Regions from separate parts of the Mycetocola sp. BIGb0189 genome, predicted to be linked through region 1. Evidence: riboswitches for the same ligand, from Rfam matches in the RefSeq annotation. Region 1 holds a riboswitch; the other holds the start of a gene.

Region 1 (6,646 bases):
CCGTGGCCCTCGCCCACGTGCAGGGAATCGGCGTGGGTGATCGACTCGGTCAGCCAGCGCTTGACCTCGGCGATGGCCGCAAGCCAGTCCCCGTCCGCGGCGATTCGAGTGGCCAGGGCCGCGGAGAGAGAACAGCCGGTTCCGTGGGTGTTTTCGGTGTGGATGCGCACACCCGAGAATTCCACCACACGCGCCCGCTCGGGCAGGGTGCCGGAGGCATCAACCAGGGCATCCGGAGCATGCGCCCCCTCCAGGTGTCCGCCCTTGGCGAGGACCCGTACGGCATAGCGCTCGGAGACGCGCAGCGCCTGCTCCAGGACACCCGGCCAGGTGGTGGCAGCGGGTTCCTCGGCGAGGATTGCCAGCTCGGGTATATTCGGGGTGATCAGGTGCGCCCGCGACAGCAGTCCGCGCAGCGCGGTCTCGGCTTCGGCCGCCAGGAGCCGGTCGCCGCTGGTCGCGATCATGACCGGATCGAGCACCACAAGCGGCGGGCGCACCTCATCCAGCCAGCGGGTGACGGTGTCGATCACCTCCGCGTCACCCAGCATCCCGATCTTCACAGCATCGATGACCACGTCATCCGAGACCGCATCCAGCTGCTCCCGCAGGAAGGCCACGGGCGGCACGTGCACGCTGCGCACACCCCGGGTGTTCTGAGCAACCAGCGCGGTGACCACGGCCATCCCGAAACCGCCGTTGGCGGCGATGGACTTGAGGTCGGCCTGGATGCCGGCCCCACCGGTGGGGTCGGTGCCGGCGATCGAGAGGACACGGACCGGACCGGAGCCCTCCGGATTCAGGTTGGCAACGTCCGCGCTCATGCCGCGGCTCCGTTCCAGGCTGCACGCAGCTCGCGGGCCGCTGCTTCGGGGTCGGGGACGGCACAGATCGCAGACACCAGCGCCGCACCCTCCAGGCCCGCCGCACGCAGGATCGGCAGATCCGCGGCGTGCAGCCCACCGATGGCCACCGCGGGCAACGGCGAAGCGGCGGAGAGTCGCGCAACCGCCGGGTGTCCCAGCCCGTCCGGCGCATCGGCCTTGGTGGTCGTGTTGTGCAGCGGTCCGATGCCGATGTGATCCACCACCCCCGAGGCCGCGGCGGCCGCGATCTCCTCGGGGGTACTGGCGGACAGCCCGAGAATCGCGTCGGTGCCGATCAGCGAACGGATCGCGGTCACCGGCAGATCGCTCTGCCCCACGTGCACGCCGGCCACCCGGGCCGCCCGCACCCGGGCGGCGAGAAACACGTCCACCCGGTCGTTGACAATCAGGGAAACATGCGCGGGCAGAGCCGCCGAGAGGGCCTCAACGTAGGCGAGGAAATCGCGGGCCGACGCGTCCTTTTCGCGCACCTGCACGGTGTTGACGCCCCCGGCTACCGCGGCCAGCACACCGCCCACGGGATCGTGTCCGGCGGCGCGCAGCTGGGCGGTATCGGTCACCAGGTAGACCGAGAGGTCGGGCTGGGGCAGGCTCATGCGATCACCATCCGAGCGGCGATGTGCGCGGATGAGACCTCGTCCAGGGCGTCCAGGAACGCGATCTGGAAGCTACCCGGCCGTGGTGCCCGCTCGGCGGCGAGTTCGGCGGCGATGTTGTAGGTGCTGACCGCGGCCACGGCCGCCACCAGCGGGTCCTCGTCCACCGAGGCGAAGGCCGCCAGGACCGCGCCCAGGGCGCATCCCCCGCCGGTGATCCGGGTTTGCAGCACATGACCGTTGGACAGGCGCACAAACCGCTCCCCGTCGGTGATCAGGTCGGTGGGCCCGGAGACCGCGAGGACCGCGCCTGTTCGACGGGCGAGTGCCACCGCGGCATCCCGCGCACTCTCGACCCCGTCGGTCGCGTCCACGCCGCGTCCGCCGGTGCCCGCCTCGGCCAGCGCCAGGATCTCCGAGGCGTTGCCGCGAATGATGGTGGGGCGAAGCTCGCGCAGCTCCAGTGCGAGGGCCGTACGGACCGGCAGAGCGCCGATGGCAACCGGATCAAGCACCCACGGGGTGCCCGCCTCGTTCGCGGCGCTCACGGCCTCCCGGGCGGCTTCACGCTGTTCGGGCACCGGGGTGCCGAGGTTGATCAGCAGGCCCTGGGCGATGCGGGCAAACGGACCGGCCTCGCCGACGATGTCACACATCGCCGGGGCCGCCCCGAGCGCCAGCAGCGCATTGGCGGTGAAATTAGTGACCACCGCATTGGTGATGCTCTGCACGAGCGGCGCGGTTTCACGCACCCGCTCGAGGGCGGTCTGGGTCTGGAAAATAAGGTTTTCTGGCGTGCGCGACATGCGCGACATCCCTTCGCTAGTACAAGCTAGATCAGGTTCGACGGGTGTAATCTCAGCCCCGGAGGGCACCCCGTGTCACGTGGTTTTCGGGTGTCACGCTATCACACCCGGCCGGGTTACCGGCGAATCGCGGCGGCCGCCTAGCGGCGGCCCAGCCCGTGATAGGCCCAGCCCGCGCCGCGCCAGGCCGCGCGGTCCAGGCAGTTGCGTCCGTCAATCACGATCGGAGCCTCCACGAGGGCCGCGGCAGCAACGGGATCCAGGTTTCTAAACTCGGACCACTCGGTGAGAACCAGCACCAGCTCGGCACCGCGCAGGGCCGCATCGGTGGAGGTCACATAGTTGAGTTCGGGGGTGTGCCGGCGGGCGGTTTCAACCGCCTGTGGATCGGTCGCGGTCACCACGGCACCGCGGGCGGCCAGGCGGGTCGCGATATCGAGGGCCGGTGAATCTCGGACGTCATCACTATCGGGCTTAAACGCCAGTCCCAACACCGTAATCCGGCGACCGGCGAGGTCTCCCAAGATCGCCTCGGCTCGCTCCACCACGTGGTCGCGACGACGCAGATTGATGGCGTCCACCTCGGCCAGGAAGCCCAGCGACTCCCCCACCCCGAGCTCATTGGCCCGCGCCGAGAACGCGCGGATATCCTTGGGCAGACAGCCGCCGCCGAAGCCGATGCCCGCACGCAGGAAACGTGATCCGATGCGGTTGTCGTACCCGATTGCGGTGGCCAAATCGCTCACGTCACCGCCGGTCACATCGGCGATTTCGGCCATCGCGTTGATGAAGGAAATCTTGGTGGCCAGGAACGCGTTGGCGGCGACCTTCACCAGCTCGGCGGTGGCAAAGTCGGTGACCACGAGCGGGGTCCCGGCGGCCAGTGCATCGGCGTAGACCTCGTCCAGCAGTTCGCGTCCGGGAGCGCTGACGCTCTCTCCCTCACGGACCAGGCTCTCGGCAGCAAACCCATACACCAGGCGATCCGGGCGCAGGGTGTCCTGAACCGCAAAGCCCTCGCGCAGGAACTCGGGGTTCCACGCCAGCTCGGCCCCGCGCTCCCGTACGCGCGCGACCAGCGTCTCCGCGGTGCCCACCGGCACGGTGGACTTGCCCACCACCAGGTCCCCCGGAGACAACCGGGGCAGCAGGGTGTCCAGGGCCGCGTGCAGGTAGCTCAGATCCGCGGCACCGCCATCGGCGGCCTGCGGGGTACCCACACCGAGGAAGTGCACGCGGGCCTCGCGCAGGAGCTCGGGATCGGTGGTGAACCGGAGGTTCCCGCTTGCGCCGGCCTCGGAGAGCAGCTCGGGCAGCCCGGGCTCATAGAAGGGTGCACGGCCGGCAGCCAACGAGGCAATCTTCTCGGCGTCCACGTCCAGGCCGACCACCTCGTGACCGAGGGTCGCCATCGCGGCGGCGTGAACCGCGCCCAGGTATCCGCATCCGATAACCGAAATCTTCATCGGGCCAGCTCCGTTTCATTCAGCTCACGTACGAGAGTGGGCATCTTGCCGCCGCACTCGGTGAGATAACAGTTTCCGCACAGGGATTCGTAGCCGGCCTCGGTGCCGTCAATCACCACCTGCTCGCCGGAAAAGACGAAGCGGCCGTTCTCGATGCGCGCATTGAAGAGCGCCTTGCGCCCGCAACGGCAGATGGTCTTGAGTTCCTCGATGCTGTGAGCAATCTCCAGCAGGCGACGCGATCCGGGGAAGGCCACGGTTTGGAAATCGGTGCGGATGCCGTAGGCGAGCACCGGGACATCCTCCAGCAGCGCGATCTCCAGCAGCGCATCAATCTGCGTGGTCTCCAGGAACTGCGCCTCATCCACCAGCAGCGCGTGCACGGGCTCGCCGCCGCGCGCGCGAGCAAACAGCTCGTGCACATCGGTGCCCCCACCGATCAAAAAATCGGTCTGCCGGCTCACGCCTAAACGACTACTAATCGCGCCATCGGCCTTGGTATCGATGCCCGGCTTTGCCAGCAGCACACGATGCCCGCGCTCCTCATAGTTAAATGCGGCCTGCAGCAGGGCGGTGCTCTTGCCCGAGTTCATCGCCCCGTAGCGGAAATACAGTTTCGCCATTGGACCAGTCTAAGCGAGCCGGGGCATCCGCTGCCCCGGCTCGCTCACAGCGGGGACGCCTAGAGCTCGATCTGTAGGACCTCGGCGGTCTCGGCCAGCACCGCGCGGGCGCGGTCGGGATCGTCGTTGAGGTTGGTGCCGAGGGTCGGGATCATCCGGGTCAGTTCACGTTCCCAGCCCGAGTACTCGTTCGGGAAGCAGCGCTTGAGCAGATCGATCATGATCGGCACGGCGGTGGAGGCCCCCGGTGAGGCGCCCAGCAGACCCGCGATTGAGCCGTCTCCGGCGGCGATCAGCTCGGTGCCGAACTGCAGGATGCCACCCTTTTTCGGATCCTTCTTGATGACCTGGGCGCGCTGACCGGCCACGATCAGGTGCCAGTCCTTGGCCTCGGCGGTGGGCATAAACTCACGCAGCGCGGCGAGCTTCTTGGCCCGCGAGGCCGTCAACTCCTTGAGCAGGTACGAGATCAGCGAGGGGTTGTCCTTGGCGACCGCGAGCATCGGGATGATGTTGCCCGGACGCAGCTGGGTGATCAGGTCCCACAGGTTCCCGTTTTTCAGGAACTTGGGGCTGAATCCGGCATACGGCCCAAACAGCAGGCTCGACTGGCCGTCCACCACGCGCGCATCCAGGTGCGGCACCGACATCGGCGGGGCACCCACCGCGGCCTGGCTGTACACCTTGGCCGAGTGCTGGGCGACAATCTCGGGGTTGTCGGTCCGCAGGAACGCCCCGGAAATCGGGAAGACTCCGTAGCCCTTGATCTCGGGGATGCCCGACTTCTGCAGCAGCTTGAGCGCCCATCCGCCGGCACCCACAAACACAAACTTGGCGTTGATCTCACGCGGGGTGCGACCCACCAGATCACGCGAGCGGATGCGCCAGGTCCCATCGGCCAGCTTCTTCAGCCCGCGCACCTCGTGGTTGAGGCGCAGCTTGGCGCCCGAGGTCACCGCGGCGTCCATCAGTTCATGGGTCAGCGCGCCGAAGTCCACGTCGGTTCCGGCGCTCATCCGAGTGGCCGCATATGTATCGCCGGCCAGACGCTTTGTCATCAGCAGGGGCGCCCACTGATTGATCTGGCGCGTGTCGGTGGAGTATTCCATGGTCTGGAACAGCGGCTCGTTACGCAGCGCCTCGAAGCGCTTACGCAGGTACTCCACGTCCTTCTCGCCGTGGACAAAGGTCATGTGCGGGGCCGTGTTGATGAACGTGTTCGGGTCGTGCAGCACACCCTCACGCACCAGGTGCGCCCAGAACTGCCGGGACACCTGGAACTGCTCGTTGATCTGCAGCGCCTTGGCCGGATTGACGGTGCCATCCGGGGCCTCGGGCATGTAGTTCAGCTCACACATGGCCGCATGGCCGGTGCCCGCGTTGTTCCACGGGTTGGAGCTCTCCTGGGCGACATCGCCCAGACGCTCATAGATTTCGATTGACCAGTCCGGCTGCAACCGGGAAATAAGAGTAGCCAACGTTGCGCTCATGATACCGCCGCCGATAAGAGCCACGTCGACCGGCTGTGAAGTCGTCATGAGGCTAGCTTATGCCCCAACGCATCAACCCGCGAACCGTCCCGGGCAACCCGCACCTCGGCGATCACGTTTCCCGCGTCGGCACGTGCCGCGGCGAGGCGCTCGTTCACCGCGCCCCACAGAATGTCCCATTCGACCCCGGGTTCGGCCTGTTCGGCCACGCCCACACTCGCGCTCATACGCAGTCCACGCTCGGGTGCCAGCGGGGTTTCGGCGAGGGTCGTGAGGATCCCGCGGGCCACATCGCGCCCGGTGGTGACCTCATCCATCATCGCCAGGACGGCGAAGTGGCCCTCTCCGAGGTGACCGATGATCGCGGTGGGTGGGACACTGCCCCGCAGAACCGCCACAAAGCGCAGGATCGCCTCCTGCGCGGCCGAGGCACCGTAGGCCACCTGGAAGTCGGAGAGTCCATCGATTCTCGGCTGGAGCAGCGCCACCCGGATCCCGTGCTGCCGGGAGCGCACCATCCGGTCCTTTGCTCCGGCGGCAAAGGCCGGTGCCGAAAGCACGTCCATCGAGAAGTTGACCGCGCCGCCACCCGGAGTCGGAGCCAGCCGGTGCTGAGTGTCGCGTTCGGCACGAATCGCGGTCAGGCAGATCGAAGAGATCACCAGCAGCACCGTGACCACGAGGGTCGCCGTCGCGGTGCCATACAGCGGGTTCGCCTCGATGGTTTTCACCCCGGTGGCCGTCAGTTCAAGCGCGCGGTCCAGCTGATAGAGCCCGC
Region 2 (6,646 bases), on a different contig from region 1:
ACGTGGATGACACCATCGACTTCGGTCGGTATGTGATCCCGCTGGTCCGGGATGAGGTGGCACGCCGGGACGCCGCCGCACAGGGTGCGCAGGAGAGATCCCGTGACGCTGCTTGATCACAACCCGACCCCGGATGCCGCCTCCGCAGGCGATGAGATTTTTGTCTATGTGAGCCCCGACGACCCGCGGGTGCTCCCACTGCTGACCGACCTGGAGCGGGAATACGACGCCCGCTACGGCGACGTGTTCGAGGAACCGGCCTCGGTCGAGATCAACCGGTACCCGGCCGCCGAATTCAGTGCACCGCGGGGCGCGTTTGTTCTGCTCCTACGGAACGGTGTCGCGGTTGCCGGGGGCGCCTTCAAGACCCTGGATGAGCACACCACCGAACTCAAACGAATCTGGACCGCCGCCGAGCATCGACGGCGGGGCCTCGCCCGTCGGGTGGTGCTCGAACTCGAGGACGAATCGCGTCGCCGCGGATTCACCCGCTCCTACCTGACCACCGGACCGCGCCAGCCCGAGGCGGTGCGCCTCTATCGCTCGGCCGGCTGGACCCCGCTCTTTGACGAGGATCTGCCACCCGAGCGCATCGGCATTCACGGGTTCGCCAAGTCGCTGACCAGCGAACCGTTAGACATCGCGGACATTCGCGCCCGGCATGAGGCCGAGCACGCTTCCCCCACCCCCTCACCCTCCTCGAATGGAGCCTCCTCATGACCGCACTCGCCCAGCGGCCCACCGACTCACCCCCCTCCGATCCCGCCCCCGCGGGAATCGATGCCCACCGTCTGGCCGAACGTCGAGTGCTCCCGCTGCGGCATCCACTGCGCTGGGTGATCACCGCGCTGGTCCTGGTTCTGCTGCTGAACTTCACCCAGACCCTGTTCACCAACCCGTCCTGGGAATGGGAAAAGGTGGGGAAGTGGTTTTTTAGCCCACCCATCCTGAAGGGTCTCCAGCTCACCATCGTGGCCACCGCGATCAGTGCCGTGGTGAGTTTCTTCGGCGGCATCGTGGTGGCCGTCGCCCGGCTCTCGGGTAACCCGGTGCTCAGCACCCTGAGTTCGTTCTACATCTGGCTGTTCCGCTCGGTGCCGCTGCTGCTGGTGCTCGTCTTCCTCTTCAACCTCGGTAATCTCTATCCCGAGATCGGCGTGGGCATTCCCTTCGGACCCCAGTTCACCGTCAACACGGTCGCGACCCTGACCCCGCTGGCGCTTGGTGTGATCGGACTCAGCCTGTCCGAAATCGCCTACAGCGCCGAGGTGGTGCGCTCGGGACTGCTCGCCGTGGACCAGGGGCAGCATGAGGCCGCCGACGCGCTGGGTATCCCCAAGCGTCGCCAGTTCACCCGGATCGTGCTGCCGCAGGCGCTGCGTTCGATCGTGCCCGCCTACGTCAACCAGATCATCGGGCTGATCAAGGCCAGCTCGCTGCTGTACTACGTCTCGCTGCTGGACCTGTTTGGGATCGCCCAGAACCTCGGCAGCACCTATCCCACCGACGTCATTCCACTGCTCGTGGTGGCCACGATCTGGTATCTGATCCTGACCAGCGTGATCGCCGTGGTGCAGTACTACATCGAGCGCTTCTACGCTCGCGGAACGGTGCGGGTTCTCCCGCCCACGCCGCTGCAGCGGGTGCGCCGGGCCTTTGGTTCGCGCCGAGCGACGGCGGGTGTGGCATGACCCAGGCCATTGCCGTGCACAACGCCACCAAGTCCTACGGGGATAAGACGGTGCTGCGGGGTGTGGACTTCAGTGTCGACGCCGGCACCGTGACCGTGATCCTCGGCCCATCCGGATCCGGTAAGTCCACCCTGCTGCGGGCGATCAACCACCTGGAAAAGCTCGACGAGGGATTTGTGTCCCTCAACGGAGAGTTGATCGGCGTGCGGGTCAAGGGGGAGCGGCTCAAGGAGCTGCGTCCCCGCGAGATCCTGCGTCAGCGCGCCAAGATCGGCTTTGTTTTCCAAAACTTCAACCTGTTTCCCCACCTGACCATCCTGGAAAACGTGAGTGAGGCACCGATCTCGCAGGGGATCAAACCCGCCGAGGCCCGCAAGACCGCCCGTGCGCTGCTGGCCCGGGTGGGCCTCTCCGATAAGGAGGCGAACTACCCCCGTCAGCTCTCCGGCGGGCAGCAACAGCGGGTGGCCATCGCCCGCGCGCTGGCCCTGGATCCCGACGTGATCCTGTTTGACGAACCTACCTCGGCGCTGGATCCCGAGCTGGTGGGCGAGGTGCTTGCGGTCATTCGCACCCTGGCCGGCAGCGGCAAGACCCTGATCGTGGTGACCCACGAGATCGGGTTTGCCCGCGAGGTGGCCGACCGGGTGGTCTTCATGGACGAGGGGGCCATCGTCGAGGAGGGCTCCCCGGAGCAGGTACTGACCGCCCCCGCACACTCCAGAACCCAGGACTTCCTGAGCAAGGTTCTTGCCTAGCCGCCCCGACCGGCACCGCCGGACAGCGCGACCCCAGCCCCGAAACACCCCCTAACCCGAACCCATCACAGAGGAACCATCATGACCATCATCACCTCCAAGCGGCTCCAGACCCTCGGCGCGCTCGCCGCCGCGGCCGCCCTGCTTGCCGGGCTTGCCGCCTGCTCCAGCAGCACCGAAGCCGCCCCCGCCAACACCGGAACCGTGACCGTTGCCGCGTTCTCCAACGGTGCCGGCACCGAGACCAAGATCAAGGTTTCGGCCGTAGAGGAGATCCGGAAGACCCTGCCCAAGAAGGTACTCGACTCGGGCAAGCTCACCATCGGGATCGGCGCACTGCCCTCGGGCTTCCCGCCGCTGGCATTCACCGGCGATGATAACGAAACCCTGACCGGTGCCGAACCCGACCTGGGCCGCCTGGTGGCCGGCGTCTTCGGACTCAAGCCCGAGGTGAAAAACGCCACCTGGGACAACCTGTTTGTGGGCATCGACACCGGTGCCACCGACGTGGGATTCTCCAACATCACCGACACCGAAAAGCGTAAGGAGAAGTACGACTTCGCCTCCTACCGCGGGGACAACCTCGCCTTCCAGGTCAAGGCCTCCAATAAGTGGGAGTTTGATAACAACTTCGAAAACCTCAACGGCCTGAATGTGGCCGTGGGATCCGGCACCAACCAGGAGAAGATTCTGCTGGAGTGGAAGACCAAGCTGGAGGCCGAGGGCAAGACCCTCACGGTCACCTATTTCCCCGATAACAACGCCACCACCCTGGCGCTGAACTCGTGCAAGATCGACGCCTACTTCGGCCCGAACCCGGGCATCGCCTACGGCAATAAGCTCACCGAGGGCAGCGCCAACCCCACCCGTACGGCCGGGATCTTCTCGGGGGCCGGGGAGACCCTGGAGGGCCTGATCGCCGCCACCGTGAAGAAGGACTCGGGACTGGCTCAGCCCATCGCCGACGCGATCAACTACCTGATCGAGAACGGCCAGTACGGCCAGTGGCTGGATGCCTGGGGCCTGAAAAACGAGGCCGTGAAGAAGTCCCTGGTGAACCCGCCGGGACTCCCGCTGGACAACAACTAGCATCCGGATTCGGAACCCCCATACCGTGCAGGTGTGGGGGTTTCGTGTGTCATGAACCCACACAGACCGGCATCGGGGTATCCGTATCCGGCCGAGCACGCTAGCGTGGGGGCATGACGAAAATCGCGTTGGACCTCGCAGACCGTTTTCAGAAGCTGGGCGTGCAAACCTCCTATGGTGACCCGGTCACCGTCGAGGGGGCAACCCTGATCCCGGTTGCGCTCACCGGCTTTGGTTTTGGCGCCGGGGAGGGTGAATTCGCCGAGGGCACCGAGGGGGAACCGGCCGGCAGCGGGGGCGGCGGAGGCGGCCTCTCCGTTCCCGTGGGTGTGTACGTGCGCAGCGGCAACGGCTGGCGCTTTGAACCCAACCTGCTCGCGACCATCGTGGTCTCGGTCCCGCTGGTCTGGGTGGCTGGTCGCATCCTCACCCGGCTGATCAAGGTGCTCAAGAAGTAGCCTGTCCCGAAGTATCGTGTGACGCCCGGTCCCCGCGTGGGGCCGGGCGCGCGCTATACTCGGGGTAACACGGGAGTCCGGGATCCACCGGGCTGAGAGGAAGGTACGTACCTTCGACCGTCAAACCTGATCTGGATCATGCCAGCGCAGGGAGGATAAGTTTCTCTAACCCGTGCCTCCATTTCTCATTAGAAAGGGGCACGTTCACAGTGTCTATTAAAGAAAATGCAGTGGTTCCGCCGCGTCTGAATTTCCGCTGGCGGGTTGTCGACATCGTTGTGGCCAGCGTCCTGGGTGTTGCCGTCGCCCTGATTTTTGTGGCGTTCAACCTCGGCTGGAGCGGGATCAAGGCCCCGTTTGAGGCCGTCCTGCCTGGATTCCAGGGTCTCCTGGAACCCGTCTGGTACATCGGTGGTGTGCTGGGTGCGCTGGTCATTCGTAAGCCCGGCGCGGCCATCTATGTGGAAACCGTCGCCGCACTGGTCTCGGCGCTGGTGGGAAACCAGTGGGGTGGTTTCTCCACGATTGAGGCGGGCCTGGTTCAGGGTCTCGGTGCCGAAATCATCTTCCTGCTCTTCGCCTACCGGGTGTGGAACCTGCCGGTTACGCTGCTGGCCGGGGCCACCGCGGGAATCTTCGGGGCGGTCAACTCGATCATCTTCTGGAGCCCGGGCGCCAGCTGGGGTTTCATCACCGTCTATGTGGGCGCTCAGATCATTGGTGGTGCGCTGATCGCGGGACTGCTGGTGTGGTTTGCGGTCAAGGGCCTCGCGGCCACCGGGGCGCTCAACCGATTTGCGGTGGGGCGCAGCCTGGGGGTTCGGGTTTAGCGTGACCTCGGCAACTTCGGTGGTACCGGCGGCCGTCAGCATCCAGAACTGGGGCTGGCGGCACGCCTCCCGACTCGCGTGGGCGTTGGAGAACGTGACCCTGGATATTGCGCCGGGGGAGCGGGTGCTGATCCTGGGCCCCTCGGGTGCGGGAAAATCGACCCTGCTGCAGGCGCTCGCGGGTGTCCTCGGCGGAGACGATGAGGGTGATACGCAGGGCAGCCTGACCGTGGATGGGCAGGACCCCGCGCATCAGCGTGGCCGCAGCGGCCTGCTGCTGCAGGATCCCGACTCGCAGATGATCCTCGCCCGGGTGGGCGACGATGTGGCCTTTGGCTGCGAAAACCTCGGGGTTCCCCGCGAGGAAATCTGGGTGCGCGTGCGCGAGGCCCTCGACGCGGTGGGGCTGGATGTCCCACTCGATCGCTCAACCCAGGCACTCTCGGGCGGGCAGAAACAGCGCCTGGCTCTCGCCGGGGTGATTGCGATGCGTCCGGGGCTGCTGCTGTTGGATGAGCCCACCGCAAACCTGGATCCGGTGGGCGTCGCCGAGGTGCGCGATGCCGTGGGCCGTGTCCTTGACCAGACCGGTGCCACCTTCGTGGTGATCGAGCACCGGGTGGATACCTGGCTGCCGCTGGTAGATCGCGTGGTGGTGTTGGGCGCCGGGGGCGCGGTGATCGCCGATGGACACCCGGATGTGGTGCTCTCCGAGCGCGGTGCCGAACTCGCGCGCGAGGGCGTCTGGGTTCCCGGCCATCCGCCCCGTGTGTCACTGCCCGCCGCGCAGCCCGCGGGGGTCGATCTCCTGGACGCCCGGAACCTGGTCACCGCCCGGGTGCGCGGGATTCCGGTGGGATCCCCGGTGACCACCACCGTGCGTGCGGGGGAGGTGCTGGCCATCACCGGGGAGAACGGTGCCGGTAAATCCACCCTCGCGCTGACCCTCGCGGGTCTGCTGCGCCCCGAAGGCGGTGAGCTGCGGGCCACCGCGGAGCTGAACCGCGGGCTCGGCGATTCACCCATCGCCTGGAAGTCCACACAGCTCCTCGAACGCATCGGGACCGTGTTTCAGGATCCCGAACACCAGTTTTTGGCCACCACCGTGCGACGGGAGCTCGAGGTCGGGCCGCGCGCTCTGGGGCTCGATCCGGCCGAGGTGGACGCGCGTGTCACCGACGTTCTGGACCGGCTGGGCCTGAGCGCACTGGATCGCGCGCATCCCTTCACCCTGTCCGGAGGCGAGAAGCGCCGGTTGTCCGTGGCGACCGCTCTGGTGTCTCGGCCGAGCATTCTGGTGCTGGATGAGCCCACCTTTGGGCAGGATGCCGGAACGTGGGCGCGGCTGGTCGAGCTGATCGGCGCGCTGCGCGCCGAGGGCTCGGCGATTATCACCGTCAGCCACGATGCCGAGTTTGTGGCGGCCCTGGCCGATCGCACCCTCACCCTGACGGCGGGATCCGCGGAGGTGGCCGCATGAGCGCGCTCGCCGGAACCGCCCCCGCACTCACCGCGCGCAGTACCGCGGTGATCCACCGGACCAATGCGGTGACCCGGCTGATCGTTCCGGTTCCGCTGACCATCGTGCTGCTGTTGACCCTGGACTGGGTCTCGGCGGCCACGGCGCTGGCCGCGCTGGCGATTCTGCTGCCCTTTGCCGGGCTGACGCCGCGGCAGTTTTGGCTGCGCACGCTCCCGGTGTGGATCGCCGCGCCGCTGACCGGCATCACGATGCTGCTTTACGGCCGGCCCGATGGGACCGTGTACTGGGAGTTTGGACTGGCGCAGATCAGCGACGGCTCGATCACGATCGCGATCGC

Evidence for each region. A riboswitch is a leader RNA that binds a small molecule or an ion and turns the genes downstream of it on or off. The one in region 1 is predicted to bind thiamine pyrophosphate.
Region 2: it holds a riboswitch for thiamine pyrophosphate, as region 1 does, so the genes downstream of both, M2390_RS04915 (ECF transporter S component) here and thiM (hydroxyethylthiazole kinase) in region 1, are expected to answer to the same signal.

The regions. Positions count from the first base shown of each region.
Region 1 covers NZ_JANUED010000004.1:42,727-49,372, forward strand. The annotation lists gene M2390_RS07240 (bifunctional hydroxymethylpyrimidine kinase/phosphomethylpyrimidine kinase) at 1-824, opposite strand, end outside; gene thiE (thiamine phosphate synthase) at 821-1,483, opposite strand; gene thiM (hydroxyethylthiazole kinase) at 1,480-2,289, opposite strand; TPP riboswitch at 2,281-2,372, opposite strand; gene M2390_RS07255 (UDP-glucose/GDP-mannose dehydrogenase family protein) at 2,430-3,755, opposite strand; gene M2390_RS07260 (thymidine kinase) at 3,752-4,378, opposite strand; gene M2390_RS07265 (malate:quinone oxidoreductase) at 4,438-5,916, opposite strand; gene M2390_RS07270 (diguanylate cyclase domain-containing protein) at 5,913-6,646, opposite strand, start outside.
Region 2 covers NZ_JANUED010000003.1:36,360-43,005, forward strand. The annotation lists gene M2390_RS04885 (LLM class flavin-dependent oxidoreductase) at 1-116, shown strand, start outside; gene M2390_RS04890 (GNAT family N-acetyltransferase) at 103-720, shown strand; gene M2390_RS04895 (amino acid ABC transporter permease) at 717-1,691, shown strand; gene M2390_RS04900 (amino acid ABC transporter ATP-binding protein) at 1,688-2,449, shown strand; gene M2390_RS04905 (transporter substrate-binding domain-containing protein) at 2,531-3,538, shown strand; gene M2390_RS04910 (spore germination protein GerW family protein) at 3,652-3,996, shown strand; TPP riboswitch at 4,056-4,167, shown strand; gene M2390_RS04915 (ECF transporter S component) at 4,206-4,826, shown strand; gene M2390_RS04920 (ABC transporter ATP-binding protein) at 4,828-6,306, shown strand; gene M2390_RS04925 (energy-coupling factor transporter transmembrane protein EcfT) at 6,303-6,646, shown strand, end outside.